DNA from 3 places in the Paenibacillus sp. FA6 genome. Region 3 is predicted to be linked to each of the others. Evidence: riboswitches for the same ligand, from Rfam matches in the RefSeq annotation. Region 3 holds a riboswitch; each other region holds the start of a gene.

Region 1 (4,291 bases), 1.5 Mb from region 3:
GCCCAAACTCTTCTTAAAAGAGAAACCATGCCGTCTTATAATATCCTTCGTTCGCTTTGGTGTTGCGATGCTATCTATGTCATTCATCTGATCCTTAACCTCCCTCTTCAATTTGGGTGAGGGCACTAACGAATTCATCACGCGTAATTTGAAATATAGCGAGACGCTTCAGAAATTGCTTGCCATTACAATACCCAATTCCAAGTATGTTACCCATTTCCATTCTGCGGGCAGATGCATCAGGGTGAACCATTAGCCCTGCTTGCATCAGATCCTCCATGTCAATCATACTCTGCGAACCCTCATAAGAGGTATGTACTCGAGCTAGTGCATGTCGGATCGCTTCAGGTGATGCATTCTCCACCCCAACGTCTCCTCTACGCGTCGCATCCGCTTCAGGAATGAAGGCATGCTTACAGCCCTTTACTTTGTTGGATATGATCTTACGAATCCGTTCACCTGCATGATCAGGGTCAGTGAATATAATAACCCCTCTGCGCTCTTGTGCTAATGCAATCCGCTGTATCGTACGTGCATTAATAGCAGAACCACCGGTCTCGATCGTATCCGCCTCTACGGCCCTCTTAATTGCTGTCGTATCATCGCGACCTTCCACGACAATGATTTCTTTGATCATAACGATTCTTCCCTTCAGGGCTAGTATCACAACAACAAAAAGAAGAGGATTAATCCCCTTCTTTAGTATGGCTTCCATTATGACCTTAATAGTATAGGAATAGAAAGCTGTTGTAAAACAGTTTAGTTCAGTTCAGGCTTAACGGGCCCGATCACATATATCGTTCTTCCGTTCTTACGACCGAAATTACGAGCATTCTGCAATGAGTCATAATATACATCGATCTTGTTGCCTTTGATCGCACCACCTGTATCTTCTGCACGCCGGAAGCCAATGCCTTCGATGTATACCCACCATCCCATAGGAATGACACTAGTATCCACTGCAATCGTACGACCTTCCGTTACACGTGTGCCTGATGCAGTTCGTGTTCCTATACCTGGTTCTTCTGAAGAGTACGCCGTCATAGACACATTCTTAAGCACCTTTTTATACTTAAAATCAACGCCAGCCTTGCTAGCTTGATTATTCTCTTTACTTACATTCGTAACCTTAGCCTTCTTGCTAGTCTTATTACTTGCCACCGTAGATGCTAAGACGATCGGCTTGGGCTGCTCTACCTTCGTACCTACAGCAACAATTTGATCCTGTACTTGGCTCTTTACTACTTGGCCAACCAGGCTCATCGTTACAAATTGTCCATCTTGATATATTTTCTCGATCTGTTGGACTATTGCCCCAGACTGTCCATTCTGTACCACCTTGACGTTTCCTTTCACAATCGTTGGATCGGAAGTCTTGATGACTCGAAAGGGGATTGCTTCTACACGCTCTACAATCTGTTTGTTTATCCGGACAACCTTAATGTCCAACTTATCTGTGATCTTTGTATTCAATTCGGGAAATACTTTGTCGTGTACATCCAAAGTAATGCCTAGTTGCTTAACAGCATCTTTAACAGTCCCTTGCGTAATGAACCGAGTAACCGACTGACCATCGGCTGTTACATTAATCTCGACAGCACGTTGAATATGAACTTTATCGCCGTCTTTAAGCGAGCTGTTCAATGACACGGAGACCTTATCTTCCGGTCTTAGCATAACAGCTTGCTCATTCAGCATTTCCTGTAACATAGCATGATGGGTTTCTACAGCACTCACATGTCCATCAATCACTAAATACACTTGTTTGCGTTCTTGAATGCTGACAAACAATAGAACGGTCAGGGTAATCGCTATAAGGGCAATAGCTGCAACTGAGATCTTACTTAAACTTTCATGCTTCCAACGTGTTGCGTAAGTCATGCTGGATGATGATGAATCATGGGTTTCTTCTTTAAAAATGCCCACTTTCCGATCCTCCTTCATAGCCTCGCCGTCTGAAAAAAACCATATGTGTAATTGACGCGACTATAATTAAATTTGTTCAGGATACTAAAACAATATCTATCCTGCATCATGTACCGGTCTGCTCGTCATGATTGTCACCCCCTAATAAATAAGGATATGATGACAATTTTGTCTTTATTCAAAAAAGAAGCCTAAAGAAAGAGTTAGAGGAACTCTTTCGTGGCTTTCCCATGTCTGAATAATGGAAATACATGCACGAGTTTGCCTCTCTTCATATGCGCTTACGAGGTTAGCTGTCGGGTTTGGGCAAAAGAGAGTTGCCCGATCTTAGGTCAACCGCTCATGGCGACTGCCCTTGAATTCACCCCAAAGACCCAATAAAAGAAATCAAATATGACCTTTACCACGTACAATCTTGATGGGTCATATTGGTTCCCCCGTTCTCCAAACGTCCGGAGATTTAGCGAGACTGGTTCAAGAAAATAATAAGCTATCGATTTGCGATCAGCTTATATCACTGAAAAGATGATATCGCGTTTCGATGCATGTTGTAAAGCATCAATCAACCACAAATTTCTGAATAAATGGTTAAATTTTTGTAATATTCGCTCTTTACACAACGATAAGGCATGATTAAGTCGTCCGATCTCACTCTTTCAGCTAGTTTGCTCACTCTTTCACGATATACCAAATAAATACAGGGCATTTTTGGTGGTTATTTGAGCAATTTCCTCGATTTCAACACCTTTAATTTGAGCAGCTGCCTCAGCTACTAGTCTCACATGAGCCGACTCATTTCTCTTCCCGCGAAATGGATGTGGGGTAAGATAAGGGGCGTCCGTTTCGATCAATAATCGGTCCATTGGCACTTGGGCTAATACCTCTTTTGGTTGTTTGGCATTCTTGAATGTAATCGGACCACCAAATGACAAATGAAATCCCATATCAAGACAAATTTTTGCAGTTTCCCAACTACCAGAAAAAGAGTGCATTACACCCCCAACCTCACTTGCCTTTTCCTCGCGCAGAATTCTAACGATATCTTCATGCGCATCTCGATTATGAATCACAATCGGCATCTTTAATTCACGAGCTAGTCCAATTTGCTGGCGGAGTACCTGTTGTTGTATATCCTTAGGTGATGTATCCCAATAATAGTCCAATCCGATCTCGCCAATGGCTACGACTTTATCATGTTTACAAAGGGAGGCAATCCATTCCATATCTCCCTCTTTCATCGTTATCGCATCTACTGGATGCCACCCTACTGCCGCATAGATAAAATCATATTTCTCAGCCAATTCCATCGTTGACGGGATCGTCTCCCTGTTAAAGCCAATATTGATCATTTTGCCTACGCCATCTTCAACTGCCCGTGCAATAACCTCTTCACGGTCTTCGTCGAATTGTGGGGCGTCTAGATGCGTATGTGTGTCGAACAACATCATTATAAAATCTCCTTTTTGAACTCTCACTTTTATTTTTTTACAAATACTGCTATTGGTTCTGAACCTCAATTATCTTTGAAAATACGGGCAACAGAAGGGGAAAACGACGATAAGGCAGCCTCGATCTTCTGTTCAGGGTAATATAGGCGGAACTTACCACGTTGGAGACCACTTATGGACCGTACAATATCCGACACTTCAGATATTTCCATTAGTTTTCCTTGTCGATCTAGTAGTATGATTTGCTTCTGACTAGCTTCATCACCCGAGTGAAATACATCATAAGGAAGATCACTTGGAGAATCAATAATTAGATCATATTTCGGATCCAGTCCGCTTTGATAGAACTGATCACGAATCTCATGAATCATATCTCTATCCAGCGGCTCCAACTCTACATATTTATACAGTCTGCGATGCATGAATCGACTACAAAGCTCGCTAAGTATGGGATCCTTCTCCGTGCTCCACTGCATAAATGCAGTCTGAATAAGAGCCTCATCTAATTTCAAATACTGCTCAACAGTCACTTCATCTTTGAATAAACTAACCAATGGCTTCATCATAAATTCAAAATAATACCCACTAATATATAACTCCTTAGCACGTTGAAATATAAGCCTAAGAATGATCTCTGAGCTACGCGTCACAGGATGGAAATACACTTGCCAATACATCTGGTATCTTGCCATAAGATAATCTTCAACGGCGTGCATTCCTGATTCCTTCACTACGATTCGTCCTTGATGAGGTCTTAACATTCGTATAATTCGATCGACATCGATTGTACCGTAATTCACACCAGTATAGTATGCATCACGTAACAAATAATCCATACGATCCGCATCAAGTGCGCTGGATACGAGATTGACAACAATCGGTTTATGGTAGGTTTTTCCAATAACAGAGGCAACCCT
Region 2 (4,291 bases), 850 kb from region 3:
ACCCCCAGCTTCCTTGATCACGGGAGCTGATTCGCCCGTGATCGCCGATTCATCCACTGATGCTAATCCTTCAATAACTTCACCATCTCCAGGAATCATCTCTCCCCTTGAGACAATAACGACATCGCCTTTACGTAACTCCGTAGAATTAACAACCTTAATCTCCGAGCCTATACGTTTATTAGCTTTAATTTCCTGCTTACCTTTCTTCAAGGAGTCGGCTTGCGCCTTCCCACGTCCTTCTGCTAGCGATTCAGCGAAGTTAGCGAATAGGACCGTAAATAACAATATCAAGAACACCGTGATATTAAACCCCAGTTGATCTTCGGTTCCGAAATAACTTGGAAATAGAACCATCATCAGTACAACCAATGTCCCCACCTCAACAACAAACATCACGGGATTCTTTATCATAAACATTGGATTCAATTTGATAAAACTCTCTTTAACAGCATGTTTGGCTATTTCACCATTGAACATGCTTTGGCGGTTATTACTCATCGTTCAAGCACCTCGTTCTAATGGAGTGTTAAAAATTCGGCCACAGGGCCCAAGACAATGACCGGAAGAAACGTCAACGCCCCGATCAATAGGACAACACCGAGCAATATTCCAATAAATAGCTTATTATCCGTACGGAATGTACCGATCGTTTCAGCAACAGGTTTCTTAGCACTAAGTGAACCCGCTACTGCAAGCATCGCAATAATCGACATGTAGCGTCCAAAGAACATCACGAGACCGGTCGATACGTTCCAGAATACGTTATTATCCGCAAGCCCTTCGAAACCGGAGCCGTTGTTCGCTGCAGATGAAGTGTATTCATATAAGACCTGGGATAAACCATGGAATCCCGGATTACTTATTGAACCATAGCCCGAAGCGGTCATGAATGAGAGCGCCGTAGGAACTAAGATAATAAACGGATGCACCAGAATAACAAGTGCAATCAACTTCATTTCCCTGGCCTCAATCTTACGTCCTAAGAACTCTGGGGTCCGCCCAACCATTAGCCCACAAATAAAGACAGCTAATATTGCGTACATCAACATGTTAACCAACCCGACACCTTTACCTCCAAATACGACGTTGAGCATCATTCCAGAAAGTGCTGCAAGTCCTCCGAGAGGTGTTAATGTGTCATGCATGTTGTTGACCGATCCCGTTGTCGCAGCCGTTGTAACGGTAGAGAACAATGCCGATTGTGCTATGCCGAACCGAACCTCTTTTCCTTCCATACTACCTTGAGAAGATTCAATACCTAGCGCATTAATCGCAGGGTTTCCGGAATTTTCAGACATATAACTGACGCTTAGAAATACCAAGAACAGAATCATCATGGCTGAGAATATGACCCATCCTTGCTTCTTGTTCCTCGCAAACAGACCAAACATATACGGTAGCGATGCTGATAAAGTCCACATACTTAATATTTCAATAACATTCGTCAGTGGACTTGGATTCTCAAATGGATGAGACGAGTTGACTCCAAAGAATCCACCACCATTTGTTCCAAGATGTTTAATGGACTCCAGTGAAGCGATCGGACCCATAGATATTTGTTGCGCTACCCCTTCAAGCGTTGTTATCGAAGCTGTCGGGTCGAACGTTTGTGGTACTTTTAAGCCAACCAATACGATGGTAACAACAAGTGCTAGTGGTACGTAGATACGAATAATAGCTTTGGTGAAATCCTGAAAAAAGTTACCTAACCCTTCCCCACTCCGGGTAATCCCGCGAATAAATGCGACCGCAATCGCAGCTCCTGACGCTGCCGATGTGAACATCATCATCGTAATAATTGCCATTTGCGTTAAATAAGTCAAACCACTCTCGCCGCTGTAATGCTGCAGATTGGTATTGGTCATAAAACTGATGATTGTGTTAAGGGCGAGCGATGCTTCCATATTCTCGTTACCACTTGGATTTCCTGGCAGGATTCCTTGAAAACGTAGAAGCAAGTAACCAATGGCGACTAACGCCGCATTCGTAGCAATTAAACTCAGTACAACCTGTTTCCAATTCATACTGTCACGATTTCTTAACCCGATGATCTTGAAGATCACATTTTCGATGGAACCGAATATCTTATCCGTCCGATTGGGTTCATTGGAGAATACATGAAACATATAAGTACCCACTGGCTTCACCAGCAACAGTAGTACAACAATCACAATTCCTATTTGCAGTAAGTCCATGCTTAATATCCTCCTTATAGGGATGATTTCTTTGAATGAATATGTGTTTCTAGAATTTCTCAGGATTGACTAACGCATATATAAGGTAAATGAAGATGAGTATGGTTAATGTAAGTACAACAATCATTGTTCCCTTCCCCCTCCATCCACCAACGTTCCGCACCAATGCGTGAACAGTAACAATAATCCGAATCCAACAATTATAGTAATGACCATGTAGACATCCATCATTATGGGATTGCCCCTCTCTCATGTAGATTTTTGATGGTTGATCCTTATTCTATTTTTCAATTAGGAATCCAACGACCACGGACGGCAGATCTGAAGATACAGACAACCAAATTGATCACATCTTCCTTAATTAGGTCCTCTCTTACCTTTTAAAGACAACAAAAAAGAAGCTCAGTGAAAAGTAGCTTTTCCAGAGCTTCTTAGTAAGTCCATGACCAAATAAACTCATGAACCAGCCAGAAGGCGGTTTGCTGCCTCTCCCTGCACGCTTACGAGGTTAGCTGTCGGATTCGGGCGAGGAAGTCGCCCTATTCTCAAGTCACTGGTACAGTACTTAAGAAATTCACCCCATGGACATGTCCGGCGTTTACGCAGCAGACATCTCCGATTGGTTCCCCCGTTTCTGAATTACACAGAATTCAGCGTTCAAGACATTCTTTCAATAAACTTTACATAACGCATTCCTCTCTCAGATTTATGCTTACGAGGTTAGCTGTCGGATTCGAGCCGTGAGAGTCGCTCTACCCAGCAAAGACCGAATTGACCTTGCCAGGATTCACCCCTGCAGCTACCAATTTCCGACTCTCACACCGAAAAAAGGTAACTACTTTTGGTTCCCCCGTTCTCCGCCACAAGGCGAAAACTCAGCGAAATTAATAATTGAATATATTAACAATTTGTATTTCGTTATGAATCATACACCCGCCCCAACCTACTGTAAAGGTGACTCAACCCCTTCCTAGAGCGAAATAAGGAGTGTCTAGACCAATGATAGCGATTAAAAAATCAAATACCTCCTCCCTGCTCATTGATGCTCCCTATATATCGTTTTCTTATAAATACATTAATATATCCCTATTATTCCAATACAAAAAAGGCCCCCACGAAATGGGTGACCTTATCTGAATTTATACCTAACTTCATGACTATCTGGACCCTAACTAATTCAAATAGATTAAGGACTTTCCACCGTAATAGATCCCACATCGGAGGTCAGTGTTATCAATGGTCCACCGCCATTCATATCACTTTCCCCTTTGGGCGCTCCAACGACTCGACCGACATCGCTGCTCACTTTTAAACTATATTGAAGTGTCTCTGCGAGTATTGCCTTGATACTACCGACATCCGTTTTTGCTATGAGAGTGCTCTCGCTATCCATTTGATTAATTCCAAGTTGAAGACTACCTACATCTGACGTTATCTTGGACTCCCCTTGGATTTGAGCACCTTCGATATAAATCGTGCCCACATCACTACGAATATCATAGATCCCCTGTAGATTATGGAGTTTAATTCTGCCCACATCACTTTGGATCTTGTAGCGATTCACTGAATCTGGAAGTTCCACCTTATAATCGATGCTGAATTGTGAGAACCCGTATTCCTTCTTTACCCACTTCCACATATCCGTCTTCTCGTTACCCTTAGGGTGTGTGGTAATCTCCAATTGATCTCCTCGTGTAACTACAGAGATTTCAGTATTGTCGATAATTTCCTGATATTTGGATTCACGTGATGGCTTATTAGGAAATGAGAACGTTGCGCTCACCGTCATCTGATCATCCGTGGTCGCTGTTACCTCGATGCTGCCTACCTCATTTTCCAACAGTAGATCCGATGCAGAACCTATCTCTTGTGTGAGCGATATCTCTTTATGAATACCATCGTTCTTTAATTCCTCAGCCCAATCCGAGATCGAATCCTCAAATTTATTGGTGCATCCAGCCAGTATTATTATCGAAACGACTGCCACCATCATGATTGACCTATGTTTTCCGCGCATATAAAGTAACTCCCCCAATTCAGTGATCTTGATTTATTCATCATACAATATTAGGAAACTAATAACACCAGTCCAC
Region 3 (4,291 bases):
ACGATGCGTGAGGTCATTCGTCGTCGCTATGAGCGTGTATTGAAGGAGAACTTAGAGATGCCAGACCTAATCGTTGTAGATGGTGGAAAAGGGCAAATCTCGGTGGCTGTGGATGTGCTACAGAATGAATTAGGATTATTTATACCTGTGTGTGGGCTAGTGAAGGACGTGAAGCATAGAACTTCACAGCTAATGATAGGTGATCCGGCTGAAACGATTCATCTTCCACGCGATAGCCAGGAATTCTATCTTTTACAGAGGATTCAAGATGAGGTACATCGCTTTGCCATTACCTTTCACCGTGAACAGAGGGGCAAATCGATGGTTACTTCGCAGCTCGATGCCATTCCAGGCGTGGGAGATAAGCGCCGTAAGCTTCTGCTGAAGCATTTCGGTTCACTCAAAAAAATAAGAGAGGCCAGTGTCGAAGACTTCCGGTCTCTCTCGATAGGCGAGAAGCTCGCCTCACAAATTATTGCAGCACTTCAGGAGGAGTCATAACATAAGGCTTCTCTTTTTTCATGGAGTGAACAATGTAAATGACGTAAGCGACGATGAATGGCATGATCATAGAAACAACTCCAGCTATGATGTTCGTGGTGTCACCTAGTGTGAATAGGCTGAACCCCATAAGGATGCTATTAAACACAACATGACTGAACATGACAGCGATATAGCCATAGCGTAAAAAGATGAAACTGAAGAGTAGTCCGATGATAATAAGCTCTATTGGCCGTGAAATGACGGGGTAAATCGGATAAAGCGTATGACCGAATGCCCAGATGATGGATGGAATCAGGCAGGCCACAAATGTATTCTTGACAAGCTTCTTCATCATCTTTATGCCGAATAAACGATAAACAGCTTCCTCGGAAATTCCAGCCACCCATGCTAATAATGGCAACATCCAGGGATAGATCATGTTGATAGGAGACTGCGTTGCATCTGTCGTGGACCAACTATGGATCGTTAGATCAAGAGTGAAATAAATAATGGATTGTATTCCTAACAATATTAATGCCCATAAATACCCAACGAGCATGCTGTGGAGTACATAATGTCCATAACCTGTTTCTTTCCAGCGTGGCCACGGATTAAGATCTGCTTCCTTTCTCCATAAGCCATCTCCGCCTACAAGCGAGAAGTACAGTAACGCAGCCATGACCAGAGTGAGAGCCCCTTGTACGATCAATCCGATGATTAGATTGGGTCCTGTAACTCCTTGCGCTTCCAATGCAGGCAACATATTTAGTGTGCTCAACATGGATACAATGAAATAAAAGGAACTCAGAAAGATACCTCTTACAAAAGAAGTATGTCTTCTAGTTAATGCACTGTAAACGATAGCGAGTATACCCAGCACTAGAGTCAGAAGCCCGTATCCAAGGAAAGTCATCCAGAGTGCTTTCGTATGTTCATTGTTCACATACGAAGTATGCTCTTCTGGAACTGAAAATGAAGGTTGGAAGGATAGTATTTGCTCAGATCCAAAGGTGAAATTAAACTGTAATTCAGCATTACCGATCATCGTAGTTGAATCAGCATATGTAAGGTGTGACTCTTTATTCGGAACGATGTGGAAATCACTTGGATTATAGCCTGATTTACTCAGCCATTGTGCAGCAAGAGCCTCTTGATCTCTTGGGTTCATAGAAATTTCTATTGGCGGTGCGGTAAGAGCTCTTTCTTGAGCAAAAGCTACGACTTCACCTGTGTTCATATGTACATCAATATTGAAGGGTTTAGTTGAATCGAATACCTCCAAGCGGACACGATATACATCATATGGATATTTACTTGTGAAAGTTTCGTTATATTTCTTTACGAGTTTCTCTTTGGCAAGATAACCATATAATTCTGAGTGAGATTGGTATGTGACGAGACTTTCTTGAGAAGATAATACCTGAAGTTGAAGTTGTGATTCAGCATATTGTGTTGCAACTTCTCTTGCTCGTTCCTTACTGATTAAATCACTGCTTTGTTGCTCCAATGTATCTGAAGCTGTACTAGGAAAAACTTGCACAATCATGAATAGAAGCAGACCGATAGCGGCGAGAATACCCAAAACCTTATAGTTGGCTTTCAGTTTCAAAGGTTGCCCTAAAGAATTCATTCATTCCCCTCCCAAATTTTTATATAGCCATTAGAATAACGTAAACATAGCATAGGTTCAAGTTGTTAATCCAGTAACTGTAAGATAAAAATACGAAAACATGATAAAAGCGAAGATAATAACATATAAACAGAGAGAATGACCCTTGGAGAACGTTCCTTATGCTCTTTTAAGGTTATATTGAATCATTTATACGAAAAGGAACTTTGTACAGTTTGTAAATAAGGATTATAATCGTGATGCAAATTAAAAATGCGCCGAATTTTCATATGAAATACGGGGGAACCATTGTATTAATGGGGTGAATTTCGTTATTTGTTTATCGAATAGGGCAACCTGTGCATGCCCGAATCCGTCAGCTAACCTCGTAGGCGATATGCTATCAGGAACCAACCCGAGAGGCATTGGATTTCCAGTGCTTTTTTTGTTGGCTTCAAAGGGGTGAAAGTATTGAAATTGAAGTTGAGTTGGATCAGATTAGCCCCTCCGCAAATTCTAGTATTGGGTTTCGCCAGTATTATTATGTTAGGAGCTTTGCTACTTACGTTACCTATCTCTAATGCAACAGGTAAGTCGCTAGCTTTTATTGATGCATTATTTACCGCTACATCAGCTACCTGCGTAACAGGGTTGGTAGTTAAGGATACAGGAATATTTTTTAGTACATTTGGTCAAATTGTCATTATTGTACTCATTCAAGTGGGTGGTATTGGATTTATGACGATGGCGACGATGTTCTCATTTGCTCTAAAAAGGAAGATTTCGCTTCGGGATCGATTACTACTGCAAGAAGCGATGAATCAGAACACAATGGAAGGTATAGTACGTTTGATCCGAAAAGTATTATTATTCTCATTCGTTATAGAAGGTACTGCAGCCATTATGTTGACCAGTCGTTGGGCATTTGACATGCCTTTTGGAAAAGCTTTATACTTTGGAATTTTTCATGCGATTTCTATGTTTAACAATGCTGGTTTCGATCTATTCGGTAATTTCCACAGCCTCACAGGTTCAGTATATGACCCTATAGTGAATTTTGTAGTTATGTTCCTGATTGTGTCAGGTGGGATTGGATTTATTGTGTTATCTGATATTGTAGATTTTCGAAGAACACGAAGATTATCACTGCACTCTAAAGTTGTGCTGTCCATGACAACATTCCTGATCTTATTCGGAGCGATCATTATATATGTTTTCGAATTTTCAAATTCAAAAACATTGGGACCGTTGCATGGAGGAGGAAAGATTCTCAGTTCCTTTTTTCAATCAGTTTCGACACGTACAGCTGGAGCCAACACCATTGCTATTGGAGATATGCGACAGGCTTCTCAATTTTTCATGGTTATACTTATGTTCATTGGTGCTTCGCCAGGATCTACTGGAGGTGGGATCAAGACCACGACGTTTACAATCATTATTGGAGCCGTTATTGCGATGTTACGTGGCCGAGATGATATTGTGATGTTCCGCTACCGACTTGCACAAGAACGGATATTCAAAGCTCTGACGATTACATTACTTTCACTTTTGCTCATCATAGGTGTAGTCATGGTACTCTCCACGACAGAAGATAGTAGTTTCTTAATGATATTATTCGAGACCACATCTGCCTTCGGTACGGTAGGGTTATCGATGGGATTAACAACACAACTAACTTTTACAGGGAAAATACTTATTATCTTTACGATGTTTGCTGGTCGTCTAGGGCTGATTACACTTGCTTATGCACTAGGACCAAAGAAAGGGAAAGAATTATACCGTCATCCTGAGGGTAAAGTTATCATTGGATAAATAAGAAATTGAAGTATGAAAAAGGAGTACGCGGATAAAAATGAAAAAACAGCAGTTTGTTGTTATTGGGTTAGGGCGGTTTGGATCGGCAGTAGCACTTGAACTTATGGCACTAAACTATGAAGTGCTAGGTATTGATAGAAATGAAGAGATTGTAAGTAATATGAGTGAATTACTCACGTACGCTGTTGTAGCTGATGCCTCAGATGAAGAGGTACTGAAATCGCTAGGTGTTCGTAATTTTGATTGTGGGATTGTAGCTATTGGAGACGATATCCAAATGAGTATTCTTGCGACGATCATATTAAAGGAATTAGGGGTATCTAAGGTTATAGCTAAAGCGATATCTGTTCTGCATGGGAGAGCGCTTGAGAAACTTGGAGTAGA

The links. Region 3 has a riboswitch for cyclic di-AMP ahead of ACP8HI_RS15950 (TrkH family potassium uptake protein). Riboswitches for the same ligand answer to the same signal wherever they lie in the genome.
Region 1: another riboswitch for cyclic di-AMP. It lies ahead of ACP8HI_RS22325 (ubiquitin-like domain-containing protein); the one in region 3 lies ahead of ACP8HI_RS15950 (TrkH family potassium uptake protein).
Region 2: another riboswitch for cyclic di-AMP. It lies ahead of kdpF (K(+)-transporting ATPase subunit F); the one in region 3 lies ahead of ACP8HI_RS15950 (TrkH family potassium uptake protein).

What each region holds. Positions count from the first base shown of each region.
Region 1 is NZ_CP188820.1:4,907,795-4,912,085, forward strand. Features, by position in the region: gene rsmA (16S rRNA (adenine(1518)-N(6)/adenine(1519)-N(6))-dimethyltransferase RsmA) at 1-87, opposite strand, end outside; gene rnmV (ribonuclease M5) at 95-637, opposite strand; gene ACP8HI_RS22325 (ubiquitin-like domain-containing protein) at 760-1,926, opposite strand; cyclic di-AMP (ydaO/yuaA leader) riboswitch at 2,190-2,402, opposite strand; gene ACP8HI_RS22330 (TatD family hydrolase) at 2,604-3,374, opposite strand; gene ACP8HI_RS22335 (HD domain-containing protein) at 3,440-4,291, opposite strand, start outside.
Region 2 is NZ_CP188820.1:4,254,684-4,258,974, forward strand. Features, by position in the region: gene kdpB (potassium-transporting ATPase subunit KdpB) at 1-501, opposite strand, end outside; gene kdpA (potassium-transporting ATPase subunit KdpA) at 519-2,198, opposite strand; gene kdpF (K(+)-transporting ATPase subunit F) at 2,248-2,325, opposite strand; cyclic di-AMP (ydaO/yuaA leader) riboswitch at 2,680-2,864, opposite strand; cyclic di-AMP (ydaO/yuaA leader) riboswitch at 2,893-3,089, opposite strand; gene ACP8HI_RS19555 (hypothetical protein) at 3,385-4,215, opposite strand.
Region 3 is NZ_CP188820.1:3,407,930-3,412,220, reverse strand. Features, by position in the region: gene uvrC (excinuclease ABC subunit UvrC) at 1-501, shown strand, start outside; gene ACP8HI_RS15955 (CPBP family intramembrane glutamic endopeptidase) at 473-2,113, opposite strand; cyclic di-AMP (ydaO/yuaA leader) riboswitch at 2,359-2,502, shown strand; gene ACP8HI_RS15950 (TrkH family potassium uptake protein) at 2,564-3,904, shown strand; gene ACP8HI_RS15945 (potassium channel family protein) at 3,945-4,291, shown strand, end outside.